2 regions of the Bacillus sp. P4_D3 genome follow, and region 1 is predicted to be linked to the other one. Evidence: predicted binding sites of a transcription regulator. Region 1 holds the regulator's gene; the other holds the start of a gene.
What was found. Region 1 encodes Rex, which represses fermentation and respiration genes when NADH is low (regulators of the CRP and FNR family bind a similar motif). Its sites were predicted from a motif close to TTGTGAAATATTTCACAA; they were not measured.
Positions count from the first base shown of each region.

Region 2: a site for Rex is predicted at 1,472-1,489, ahead of AC1DTM_RS07140 (lactate permease LctP family transporter). Genes of this name have one in related genera too.

Region 1 covers NZ_JBFUIN010000054.1:6,264-15,738, reverse strand. The annotation lists tRNA gene AC1DTM_RS10020 (tRNA-Asp) at 1-67, shown strand, start outside; gene tsaE (tRNA (adenosine(37)-N6)-threonylcarbamoyltransferase complex ATPase subunit type 1 TsaE) at 243-716, shown strand; gene tsaB (tRNA (adenosine(37)-N6)-threonylcarbamoyltransferase complex dimerization subunit type 1 TsaB) at 697-1,389, shown strand; gene rimI (ribosomal protein S18-alanine N-acetyltransferase) at 1,403-1,846, shown strand; gene tsaD (tRNA (adenosine(37)-N6)-threonylcarbamoyltransferase complex transferase subunit TsaD) at 1,846-2,862, shown strand; gene abc-f (ribosomal protection-like ABC-F family protein) at 3,297-5,219, opposite strand; gene AC1DTM_RS09990 (redox-sensing transcriptional repressor Rex) at 5,407-6,036, shown strand; gene AC1DTM_RS09985 (YdiK family protein) at 6,066-6,257, opposite strand; gene AC1DTM_RS09980 (CPBP family intramembrane glutamic endopeptidase) at 6,254-7,003, opposite strand; gene groES (co-chaperone GroES) at 7,406-7,690, shown strand; gene groL (chaperonin GroEL) at 7,728-9,365, shown strand.
Region 2 covers NZ_JBFUIN010000029.1:3,793-7,107, forward strand. The annotation lists gene AC1DTM_RS07140 (lactate permease LctP family transporter) at 1-1,424, opposite strand, end outside; gene AC1DTM_RS07145 (redoxin domain-containing protein) at 1,629-2,168, opposite strand; gene AC1DTM_RS07150 (ArsR/SmtB family transcription factor) at 2,557-2,844, shown strand; gene AC1DTM_RS07155 (acid-soluble spore protein H) at 3,056-3,235, shown strand; gene AC1DTM_RS07160 (peptide MFS transporter) at 3,276-3,315, opposite strand, start outside.

The DNA.
Region 1 (9,475 bases):
GTGTAGTGGTTAACATGCCTGCCTGTCACGCAGGAGATCGCCGGTTCGACCCCGGTCGGGACCGCCATTTTATATAAAGAAAAGAACGAAACAAGTTGTTTCGTATTTTTTTATTTGTTTTAACAAAAAAACTAATAAAGACAGTCAAACTATCCTTAGGAAAACTCCTAAGGACTTTTTTATATATTTAAAACCTGTATAATAAAGAGCAGAGAACATTGTGAGTAAAGTAGGTGAAGTCTGTGAGTAAATATGAAGTAACAACAAAATCTTCCGAAGAAACCCAGCGATTATCAGAAAAATTAGGGGGACTTGTAAAGGCACAAGATGTAATTATTTTAGAAGGTGATCTTGGAGCTGGCAAGACGACTTTTACAAAAGGACTAGCAAAAGGTCTTGGAGTGAAAAGAGTCGTAAATAGTCCTACCTTCAATATTATTAAAGAATATAAAGGAAGATTACCGCTATATCATATGGATGTGTATCGTTTAGCGGAAAGTGAAGAAGATTTAGGATTTGATGAGTATTTCTATGGTGAAGGGATTACAGTAGTAGAATGGGCTCATTTAATAGAAGCATATTTACCGAATGAGAAGTTGCAAATTAGTTTATTCCATGCTGGAGATGATACAAGAAAAATTGTACTCGAGCCAATTGGAGATCGCTATATTAGATTATGTGAGGAGCTATTACAAGATGAAAGTACTAGCAATTGATACTTCAAATTACGTAATGGGTGTATCCCTTATTGAGGAAGGGAACGTGATTGGGGAAATCATTACAAATTTAACAAAAAACCATTCTGTACGTCTTATGCCAGCTGTAGAGAAACTGTTAAAAGAATGCGGTGTAAAACCGAAAGAATTGACTAAAATTGTTGTAGCAGCTGGACCAGGATCATATACAGGTGTTCGTATAGGTGTGACAGCTGCAAAAACATTAGCTTGGTCACTTCAAATACCAATTGTAGGTGTATCAAGTTTAGAAGTGGTGGCTGCAAATGGTACTAATTTTAATGGACTAATTTGTCCTTTATTTGATGGCCGACGTGGTCAAATTTACACGGGGTTATATACATATGAAGGAGAGCGTATAACTTCAATAGAAGAAGACCGAATTATTCTTATTGTTGACTGGTTGCAAATGTTAAAAGATAAAGAACAGCCTGTTTTATTTATTGGTAACGATGTTAAATTGCATAAAGAAACAATTGTAGAATATTTAGGTGATCAAGCTGTATTTGCTCCGTTCACTAAGAATAACCCAAGACCAAGTGAATTAGCATTTTTAGGATTACAAAAAGAAGAACAAGACGTGCATACGTTTGTTCCTAGCTATCTTCGTTTAGCTGAAGCTGAAACAAAATGGTTAGAAAGTCAAAAACAATAGGGGCCTACAGAAGATGGATATGATATTTAGAAAGATGGCACTTGATGATATTGCTCAAATTGTAGCTATTGAAGAAGCATCTTTTTCAACCCCTTGGACTGCAGATGCCTTTCACCGTGAATTAGAGATGAATGAACATGCACATTATGTCGTGCTAGAAAAAGATGGTCTCGTAATTGGATATTGTGGATTGTGGATAATTATTGATGAATCACATGTAACAAATATAGCTATCCTACCAGAATACAGAGGTCAAAAGCTAGGGGATGCCTTATTGAAAGAAGTCATTTCCGAAGCGAAAGGGTTAGGAGTAAAAACAATGACACTTGAAGTACGCGTGTCAAATGAAGTAGCAAAGCAGTTATACAGAAAATACGGATTTCAAAATGGTGGGATTCGTAAACGATACTATGCAGACAATCAGGAAGATGGTCTTGTAATGTGGGTGAATATATAATGGAAAAAAACACAATTATACTTGGTATTGAAACAAGCTGTGACGAAACAGCTGTAGCAGTTGTTAAAAATGGAACGGAAATCATTGCGAATGTCGTTGCATCGCAAATTGAAAGTCATAAGCGTTTTGGCGGAGTTGTACCAGAGATTGCATCCCGTCATCATGTAGAAGAAATCACAGTTGTGTTAGAAGAAGCTTTAAAAGAAGCGAATATCACTTTTGAGGATATTGATGCAATTGCTGTAACAGAAGGCCCAGGTTTAGTCGGAGCACTTTTAATAGGTGTAAATGCAGCGAAAGCTGTGGCTTTTGCTCATGATATCCCTCTAGTTGGTGTTCATCATATTGCTGGTCATATTTATGCGAACCGTTTAGTAAAAGAAGTACAATTCCCGTTACTATCGCTTGTTGTATCCGGTGGACATACGGAGCTTGTTTATATGAAAGAACATGGTTCATTTGAAGTGATTGGTGAAACGCGAGATGATGCGGCAGGAGAAGCTTACGATAAAGTAGCTCGTACATTATCAATGCCTTATCCAGGTGGTCCTCATATTGATCGCCTTGCGCATGAAGGAAAACCAACAATTGATTTGCCTCGTGCGTGGCTAGAACCTGATTCGTATGATTTCAGCTTTAGTGGATTGAAATCAGCAGTTATCAACACTGTGCATAACGCAAAACAGCGCGGTATAGAAATTGCACCAGAAGATTTAGCAGCAAGTTTCCAAGAAAGTGTAATAGATGTACTTGTAACGAAAGCGTCCCGTGCAGCAGATGCTTATAATGTAAAACAAGTGCTTCTTGCTGGTGGAGTAGCTGCTAATAAAGGGCTTCGTGCACGTTTAGCAGCAGAATTTGCACAAAAAGAAAATATAGAGCTAATTATTCCTCCTCTATCTTTATGCACAGATAATGCAGCGATGATTGCGGCTGCAGGTACAATTGCATACGAACAAGGAAAACGCGCTACATTAGCTTTAAATGCAAATCCAGGATTAGATATTGAAGCATAGTTATACACAAAATTAACCACAGATTGTGGATAAAACCCGTATTATCTGTTGATAATACGGGTTTTTTTGTGTACATAAAATGTGTATAACTTTTTGTGTGACTGTGGATAATGTGGAAAAGTTATTTGGGAGTTTATATTATAAAGGTGGATATGTGCATAACCTTGTGGATAACATAGTGGAAGTCTGACCTTTGTAGAAATTCTTTTTTGGGAAATAAAAAACAAGGAGATGTCCAAAAAACATTTTGAAACATCCTCCACTTGTTATATAAGGTGCTACTATTGTCAATCCTTGTCGGTAAATCGATATTTCTTGTCGAATCGTTTATATAATTTCATTTACTATGGTATTGATTCCAAAAGAGAAAATAAAAAGGAGGTCATCTCGTCAAAAAGACCGACTTATGAGACATCCCCCTCTTTTAAATTCTCTTATATATGCAGTTCTTCCCATTCTGCCATACAAGCTTCAAGCTGTTCTTGCAGTTTTTGTTTTTTAGTTGTAATTTCACTAGCCTTTTCATAATCTGCATATATTTCTGGTAAGCAAAGCTGATCTTCTAACGTAGCAATTTCTTCTTCTAAGCCTACGATATTTTGTTCCAGTTCTTCAATTTTTCGAGTACGTTGACGCTCTAACTGTTTACGTTCTTTTTCTTCGAGATAATTTAATTTTTCTTGTGCCACCACTTTTTGAACAGGTACTTCATCTTCTTGCTCTAGTTCCGCACGTTCAATCATTTCATTTTTCTTTTCAACGTAATAATCGTAATCACCTAAATATTCTTGTGCACCTTCTGTTGATAACTCAACAACGGTTGTCGTTACGCGATTAATAAAGTAGCGGTCATGAGAGACGAATAGAAGAGTACCTGGGTAATCAATTAAAGCATTCTCCAAAATCTCTTTACTATTTAAATCAAGATGGTTTGTTGGTTCATCGAGAATTAATAAATTGGATTTTTGCATCATAAGTTTTGCAAGAGCTAGTCGAGCCTTTTGTCCACCACTAAGAGAAGATACTGGTTTGAGTACATCATCCCCTGTGAATAAAAAGTTGCCTAGTATAGTGCGAATTTCTTTTTCAGGTTGCAGGGGATATTCATCCCATAGTTCATTTAAAACTCGCTTCGAAGATGTTAAGTTGGCTTGTTCTTGATCATAATAACCAACAGATACATTTGACCCGAAAGCAACGTTTCCATGTAATAGCTGTAACTTATTCACAATGGATTTTAATAATGTAGATTTTCCAATTCCGTTTGGCCCAACTAAGGCAACACTGTCACCGCGAGTTAAGCGCATATTTACATGTTCAATAATCGGTTCCTGATAATAGCCAATAGTTGCATCTTTAACTTGTAAAACATCATTTCCACTTTGTTTTTCAATATCGAAGTGGAAGGAAGCTGATTTAGAATCGCCTAATGGTCTAGCTAATACTTCCATTCTGTCTAATTGTTTACGGCGACTTTGAGCACGTTTTGTCGTAGATGCACGAGCTATATTTTTTTGCACAAAGTCTTCCAGTTTAGAAATTTCATCTTGTTGTTTTTCATAACGCTTCATCTCTTGCTCGTATAGAGCTGATTTTGAGTCTAAATATTTACTGTAGTTACCAACAAATCGTCGGCTTTCCTTATTAGAAATTTCGTATACTTGTGTAACGAGTTTATCTAAGAAATAACGGTCATGGGAAACGATTAAAATCGCGCCGGGATAGCCTTGTAAATATTGTTCAAGCCATGTTAGTGTCTCAATGTCCAAATGGTTTGTAGGTTCGTCTAAAATAAGTAAGTCTGGTCTAGTTAATAATAATTTCCCAAGAGCTAATCGAGTCTTTTGTCCACCACTTAATGTGGAAATTGTCGTCTGATGCGTTTCAACTGGGAAGCCAAGACCGCTTAGAATCGAGCGTATATCCGCTTCGTACTGATAGCCGCCTTGATCTTTATAATCTAATTGTAATTGGTCATAATCAGCTAATAATTTCTCATATATAGCCGCATTTGAAAAGTTTTCTTCTTTTCCCATCTCTTGCTCTAGCTTTCGAAGTTTTGTCTCCATCTGCTGTAGATGTGTAAAGACGGTTAACATTTCATCCCAAATTGTTAAAGACGTTTCTAATCCGGTATTTTGAGCTAAATACCCCATTGAGACATCTTTTGGTTTTATAATTTCACCACCATCATGAGATAACTCGCCAGCTATTATTTTTAATAATGTAGATTTTCCGGCTCCATTTCGTCCGACTAATGCGATACGATCTTTTGTTTGTACTTCCAATTTTATGTTTGCAAGAATCGTTTCTGCACCGTATAATTTCGAAAGCCCATTCACTTGTAATAATATCAATGTTTTCACCTCAAATAATTTCTTAACTTTGCCATGTTTATATTTCTCAATCATACTAAAAATAGTGTATAGTTTAAAATAAAGAGAGAATACTTCTTCTCTTTATTATACAAGGAAATTCATGAGTACTAAACTTCTGTATTTGATTCAAGTATAAGAATAAAGATAGGAAGAGAGGAGAGGTTATATGGATCAGCAAAAAATTCCACAGGCCACTGCCAAACGATTGCCTCTATACTATCGATTTATCCAAAACTTATCTCTTTCTGGTAAGCAACGTGTTTCATCAGCCGAATTGAGTGAAGCGGTAAAGGTTGATTCCGCAACTATTCGAAGAGATTTTTCATATTTTGGAGCGTTAGGGAAAAAAGGATATGGATATAACGTAAATTATTTATTATCATTTTTCCGTGAAACACTCGACCAAGATGATATAACACGTGTGGCACTTATTGGAGTAGGTAATTTAGGGACCGCTTTCTTACATTATAATTTCACGAAAAACAATAATACAAAAATTGAAATGGCGTTTGATGTTAGTGAAGAGAAAGTTGGAACAGAAATCGGAGGAATTCCTGTATATCATTTGGATGAATTAGAAGAACGTTTATCAACTGATATACAAGTGGCAATATTAACGGTACCCGCTACAGTAGCGCAATCTGTGGCAGATAGATTGGCAGAAACGAACGTGCATGGTATTTTAAATTTCACACCAGCACGCTTAAATGTGTCAGAGAATATAAGAATTCATCACATTGATTTAGCTGTAGAGTTACAAACGCTTGTTTACTTTTTGAAGAATTATCCACAATAAAACGCAGAGGAGATGACCTCTGCGTTTTATTATTGTTTTTTCTTTGTGAATTTAACTAAGATAAGGCGAAGTGCCAAATTAAAATCAATTGTTGCCATAACTGCAAATAGTATTGTCCACATATTCCAGATTGTATCTGTTACGTTCGTAATGGCGAAGCGTGTAAAGATACATCCAAGAAGAAAGTACAATACAGCCATGAACAATGGTGAGTTTCTCATACTAAAAATCCTCCGATAAAGCCTTGCATTTTTTCAGCTTCTTTAATCATTTCTTGAATTTGCTCATTACTTACTACAACTTGAGCAACTGCAACTAATGTATTCATTGCAACATGAGCTGCAATAGGAACTATAATTCGTTTCGTTTTTACGTATAAAAAGGCGAATACGAGCCCCATAGAAGTGTATACCAATAAGTGAGTAAAATCAAAATGAATCGCCGCGAATACAAGTGAACTAATGATAGCGGCAATAAAGAAGTTAAACTTCTTATAAAGTGTACCGAATAAAATTTTTCTAAATACGATTTCTTCCAAAATAGGTCCTATTATAGATATGACAATAAGGAACCAAGGTGTCGTTCTTGCGATGTCCATAAGTCTTGCTGTATTTTCAGATCCCGGTGTAATCCCTAATAAACGCATTTCGATCATACCGGCAATGCTTTGTGAGAACAGCGCTAAGAAGAAACCAATAAAAATCCACCCAATTGTAGCTGGAACAGTAGAGCGCATTTTATCTAAATGCCTGTCACGAATGTCTGTTCTGAGTAACCAAAGTACAACGCATAATGCAATGAAAAAGCTAATGATAGCCCAATGACCAGTTATGAGCTGAAGTTTTTCCTCTCTAGTAAATCCCCTATTATCGTATAGTCCAGTTTTCAGGAGAAGCGGTAACCCGGCAATGCCTGATAACTGCATTAAAATGTATGTAACGATAATCCACCAATATTGTTTTTTCAAATGGTTTAACCATCCTTTCTAACGCTAGTGTATGAGATAAGGTAGGATAACATGTAAATATGCTACCTACGATATAAACTTTCATCTGAATTATATTTTTTTTGTAAATAAGTATTTGAAAATAAAATAGGAGACAGGAAAAAGTTGTACGTTTAGCGAAAACAACTTAGGGTGTCTTTCATATTGTAACATACAAGAAGTGGGAACAACGATTCATATAGTAAAGGTAGTAGAAGAAGTAATGATATCTAGGAAAGTGCATAAAGTAATTTGCGAAAAAATTATGATTTTTTTACTTGCAAAAGAAATTGAGATTATTTATTATTAGAAGTGTGTTAGCACTCGTGTGACTTGAGTGCTAATAAATAAAATTTACATAACAAAATGAGGAGGTTATTGTTCATGCTAAAGCCATTAGGTGATCGCGTTGTAATTGAACTTGTTCAAGCAGAAGAAAAAACAGCAAGTGGTATTGTATTACCAGAAACTGCAAAAGAAAAACCACAAGAGGGTAAAGTTATTGCAGTAGGTACAGGCCGAGTGCTTGAAAATGGTGAGCGTGTTGCTTTAGAGGTAGCAGCAGGTGATCTTATCATCTTCTCAAAATATGCAGGTACTGAAGTGAAATACGAAGGTACAGACTACTTGATTTTACGTGAAAGTGACATTTTAGCAATTATCGGTTAATTATATACATTTTAAAAATCCAAGGGGGTCAATTATTATGGCAAAAGATATTAAATTTAGTGAAGAAGCACGTCGTTCGATGCTTCGCGGTGTCGACACTCTTGCAAACGCAGTAAAAGTAACGCTTGGACCAAAAGGTCGTAACGTTGTACTTGAGAAAAAATTCGGTTCACCACTTATTACAAATGACGGTGTAACAATCGCAAAAGAAATCGAATTAGAAGATGCATTCGAAAACATGGGTGCGAAATTAGTAGCAGAAGTTGCTAGCAAAACAAACGATGTAGCTGGTGACGGAACGACAACTGCAACTGTATTAGCGCAAGCTATGATTCGTGAAGGTCTTAAAAACGTAACAGCTGGTGCAAACCCAATGGGTCTTCGTAAAGGTATCGAAAAAGCTGTTACTGCTGCAATTGAAGAATTAAAAGCGATTTCTAAACCAATCGAAGGTAAATCTTCTATCGCACAAGTAGCTGCTATTTCTTCGGCTGACGAAGAAGTAGGTCAATTAATCGCTGAAGCAATGGAGCGCGTTGGTAACGACGGCGTTATTACTTTAGAAGAATCTAAAGGATTCACAACAGAATTAGACGTAGTAGAAGGTATGCAATTTGATCGTGGATATGCATCTCCTTACATGATTACTGATTCTGACAAAATGGAAGCAGTTCTTGATAACCCATACATTTTAATTACTGATAAAAAGATTTCTAACATCCAAGAAATCTTACCAGTATTAGAGCAAGTGGTACAACAAGGTAAACCACTTCTTATCATTGCTGAAGATGTAGAAGGCGAAGCGTTAGCTACATTAGTAGTGAACAAACTTCGTGGTACATTCAATGTAGTAGCTGTTAAAGCTCCTGGATTTGGTGACCGTCGTAAAGCAATGCTAGAAGATATCGCAATCTTAACTGGTGGCGAAGTAATCACTGAAGAATTAGGACGTGACTTAAAATCTGCTACAGTTGAATCTTTAGGACGTGCTGGTAAAATTGTTGTAACGAAAGAAAACACAACTGTAGTTGAAGGTATTGGAAATTCACAACAAATCGAAGCTCGCATCGGTCAAATCCGCGCGCAATTAGAAGAAACTACTTCTGAATTCGATCGTGAAAAATTACAAGAGCGTCTTGCTAAACTTGCGGGCGGTGTAGCAGTAATTAAAGTAGGTGCAGCAACTGAAACTGAGTTAAAAGAGCGCAAACTTCGCATTGAAGATGCACTTAACTCAACTCGTGCAGCAGTAGAAGAAGGTATCGTTGCAGGTGGTGGTACTTCACTTATGAACGTATACACAAAAGTAGCTTCTATCGTAGCTGAAGGCGACGAAGCAACAGGTATCAACATCGTACTTCGTGCACTAGAAGAGCCAGTTCGTCAAATCGCAATCAACGCTGGTCTAGAAGGATCTGTAGTTGTAGAGCGTCTAAAAGGCGAAAAAGTAGGCGTTGGTTTCAACGCAGCTACTGGCGAATGGGTTAACATGCTTGAGTCTGGTATCGTAGATCCAGCTAAAGTAACTCGTTCTGCACTTCAAAACGCAGCATCTGTTGCAGCTATGTTCTTAACAACTGAAGCTGTAGTTGCTGACAAGCCAGAACCAGCTGGTTCTGCTGGAATGCCTGACATGGGCGGCATGGGCATGGGCGGTATGGGCGGAATGATGTAATTCCGTTTGCTCGAAAAACATCCATTTCTATATAGAAATGGATGTTTTTTGTGTTTTTGAGCGCAGGAAATTAATTTCTGTAGAATTTTGTCGCTTTCTCTCTTGACCAT
Region 2 (3,315 bases), on a different contig from region 1:
GAAGGAACGATGTTTAATTGATCTGCAGTTACTGCTTGAAGTGGTGCGAATAATGAACCACTTGATACTACTGATCCTGTAATGAATACGCCAATCCATCCTAAGATTGGAGAAAGAACTGGGAATGCATTACCAGTAGAAGAGAATGCAAGTCCAAGTGTAGATGACATACCAGAGTAGTTCTCTACGTAAGCTAAAGCGATAACGCTACAAATTGTATATACTGGAGCTTTTAGTTCTTTCATTGTTTCAATCATTAGTTCTTTAACCATTTTACCTTTTACGCGGTAAACGATAAGTGAAACGATAATTGCTAGTACGATCGCAGTAGTTGTAGAAGAGAATACATCGAATTTGAAAATCGCTGCGAAAGGTGTATCAGCTTTTGTAATTGGTGCAGTTTTCATAACCGCATTATGAAGACCAGGGAACTGAATGTTAAATACTAAGTTTGCCAATGGACCATCCGGAGCAAATAAAGCTTTAATCGGTTTTAAATTAAAGATTGTTACGAATGCAGTTAAGAATACGAATGGAGACCAAGCATATAAAATTTGATTGAATGTATGAGATTCTTTTTCTTCTTGTTTTTCTTCTTTAGCAGAAGATTTTGGCTGCCAAACACGTAAGAATAATGCAAGAGAGACCATACTTACAACGGCTGCGAAAATATTAGTAAGTTCTGCACCTAAGAAGTAAGTTACAAGGAACTGAGTAATGGCGAAAGAGACACCACTTACAAGAATACCTTGCCAAGTTTCTTTAATACCTTTAATTCCATCGACCATTGAAACAAGTAAGAAAGGTAAAATAATGCTAATGAATGGTAAAATATGAACAGTTTGACGACCTATAGTTAATGCGTCTAATTGAGTTAATTGTGCAGGTACTGTAACTGGGATACCCATAGCACCCATAGCACCACCAGCGATGTTAGCTACTAAACAAATACCGGCTGCTTTTAATGGATTAAAGCCCATACCTACAAGTAATGCAGCTGTAATAGCAACTGGAACCCCTAGACCAGCTGCACCTTCTAAGAAAGCACCGAAAGAATAAGCGATTAATAATACTTGTAAACGTTGATCATTTGTAATGCTTGAAATACTATCGCGAATTATGTTGAATTGCTCTGTTTTAACAGTTAATTTGTAAAGGAAAATGGCTGCGATAACGATAGTACAAATTGGATAAAATCCAGATAAAACACCGAATCCGGCAGATGCTAGAGCTACAGTTGCGGGCATTTTATAAACAAATATAGCAAGAATAATAGCGACGATCACACTATAAAGCCCAGCGATGTAACTTTTCATTTTGAGTCCCATTAAACAAATGATGAAACAGAAGATTGGAAGTGCTGCGATTAGTGCAGATAACCAAATGTTGTTTAACGGGTCATAAATTTGTGTCCAAGTACTCATAATGATGACAACTCCTATCTATTTATATGTGAAGAAATTCACATTATTTGTGAAACTATTCACAATCAACTTACATGCTTAGTATATTCTCCTTCAACACTATTGTCAACGTGAAAAAGTATAATTATTCCATAATAGTGTTAAAAGTAACATTTTGTTCATAAAGTAGACAAAAAGCGTAATCAAATTGATTTGAATACGCTTTTATAAATTATTTACATATTCTTTCATTTTTTCATATGTCATTGGTCCTACATGCTTATATTGAATGACACCGTTTGTATCGATGACAAAAGATGTTGGAATGCTGATGATTTGATATGCGGCACTTGCCTGTCCTTTCTGATCTAATAGGACGGGGAAGGTATATTTGTTTTCTTCAAGAAATTGTTTTACATTGTTCGGGTCTTTTTCAGTAGCTGTCGCATTTACAGCGACAATTTCAATCCCCATATCTTTAGTATCATGATAAAACTTTTCCATATCAGGCATTTCTATTTTGCATGGACCACACCAGCTTGCCCAAAAATTCAATATTACTTTTTTTCCTTTATAGTCTGTAAGGCGAACTTCTTGACCAGTGGTTGTTTCCAGAAGGAAATTGAGGGCAACATTGCCAACTTCAGTTCCAACTGGGGTGTTTGATTTTGAAGCTATATCTTCTTTGTTGTCTAATAGGAAGTGATCGATAATAGTCCAGCTAACCGCAATGCTAATTAACGCAATAATAAACCATTTTTTAATATTACATCATCCTCCTTACTTAAATTTCCTTTTTATCGTAACAAAGTGGTTAAATATGGTCAAATTACTTTACGATAGGTTATCAATTATAGACGATATTTTACAATATCATTACTGTACATTTCAGTAAGGTGAAAATATAACAAAAAGGCTGATAAATCAACATTTGTAAGCAAAGTATTACTATCCCTTTGTTTTGCTTTTTCTTTATATCATATAGTATAATATTCAAAATCAGCAGGGATTTTTTCCTGAACTGTGTGCTGATAAAAGGAGGAAAAATTTTTCAGCATTATAGGTTGATAAAGTTATGTCGTAACAGGAAATATAAGAACAGATATATAAATAAATAATAAAGAAAATAAAAAACGAAAATGAGGGGAATTTTATGAACCAAAACCAATTTGACTGTCGTATTTCAGAAGAAGACGTACAGATGTTAAGAGCATTAGCTCATCCATTGCGTCTACGTTTAGTAATGGAACTAATGCAGCGTGGAACATGTAATGTAACACAATTACAAGAGGTATTAGAAATTCCGCAATCAACTGTTTCGCAGCATTTAACGAAATTAAAACAAAATAAAGTAGTACGCTTTGAGAGACGCGGGTTAGAAGTGTACTATCAAATTCATAACGATAAAGTAAGTGAAGTAGTAAAAACATTATTTTCTTAATTTTTGAATATTATGGAAAAAAGACGTGTGAAACATACGTCTTTTTTTATTTGGAAAGGATGTAATAATAGGAAGATTTGAGAGCGTATATATTAGCGCGTGAGAAAGAAACAAACAAACTATCGGTTGAAGTGCTAAATTGACGGAATATATTCTGAAGGGATATGAAAAGATAGAAAGGAGTGTTGTAAGCCAAAGGAGGAATAATATAATGGATGTAAAACGTGTGAAACAGATATTATCTTCTTCAAGTAGAATTGATGTTACATATGAGGGAGTCCCCGTATGGATTGAGAGCTGTGATGAGCAGAAGGGGAGTGCTCAAGTGTATGACGTATCCAATCCAGGAGAGAGCGTTCACGTGGATGTGACGGCTTTAGAAGAGATGTAATAGAAAAGACGCTTCTAATTGTAGAAGCGTCTTTTTTGTGTTATTCCATCATACTTGCAACTTTTTTAGAGCAGAGAAGA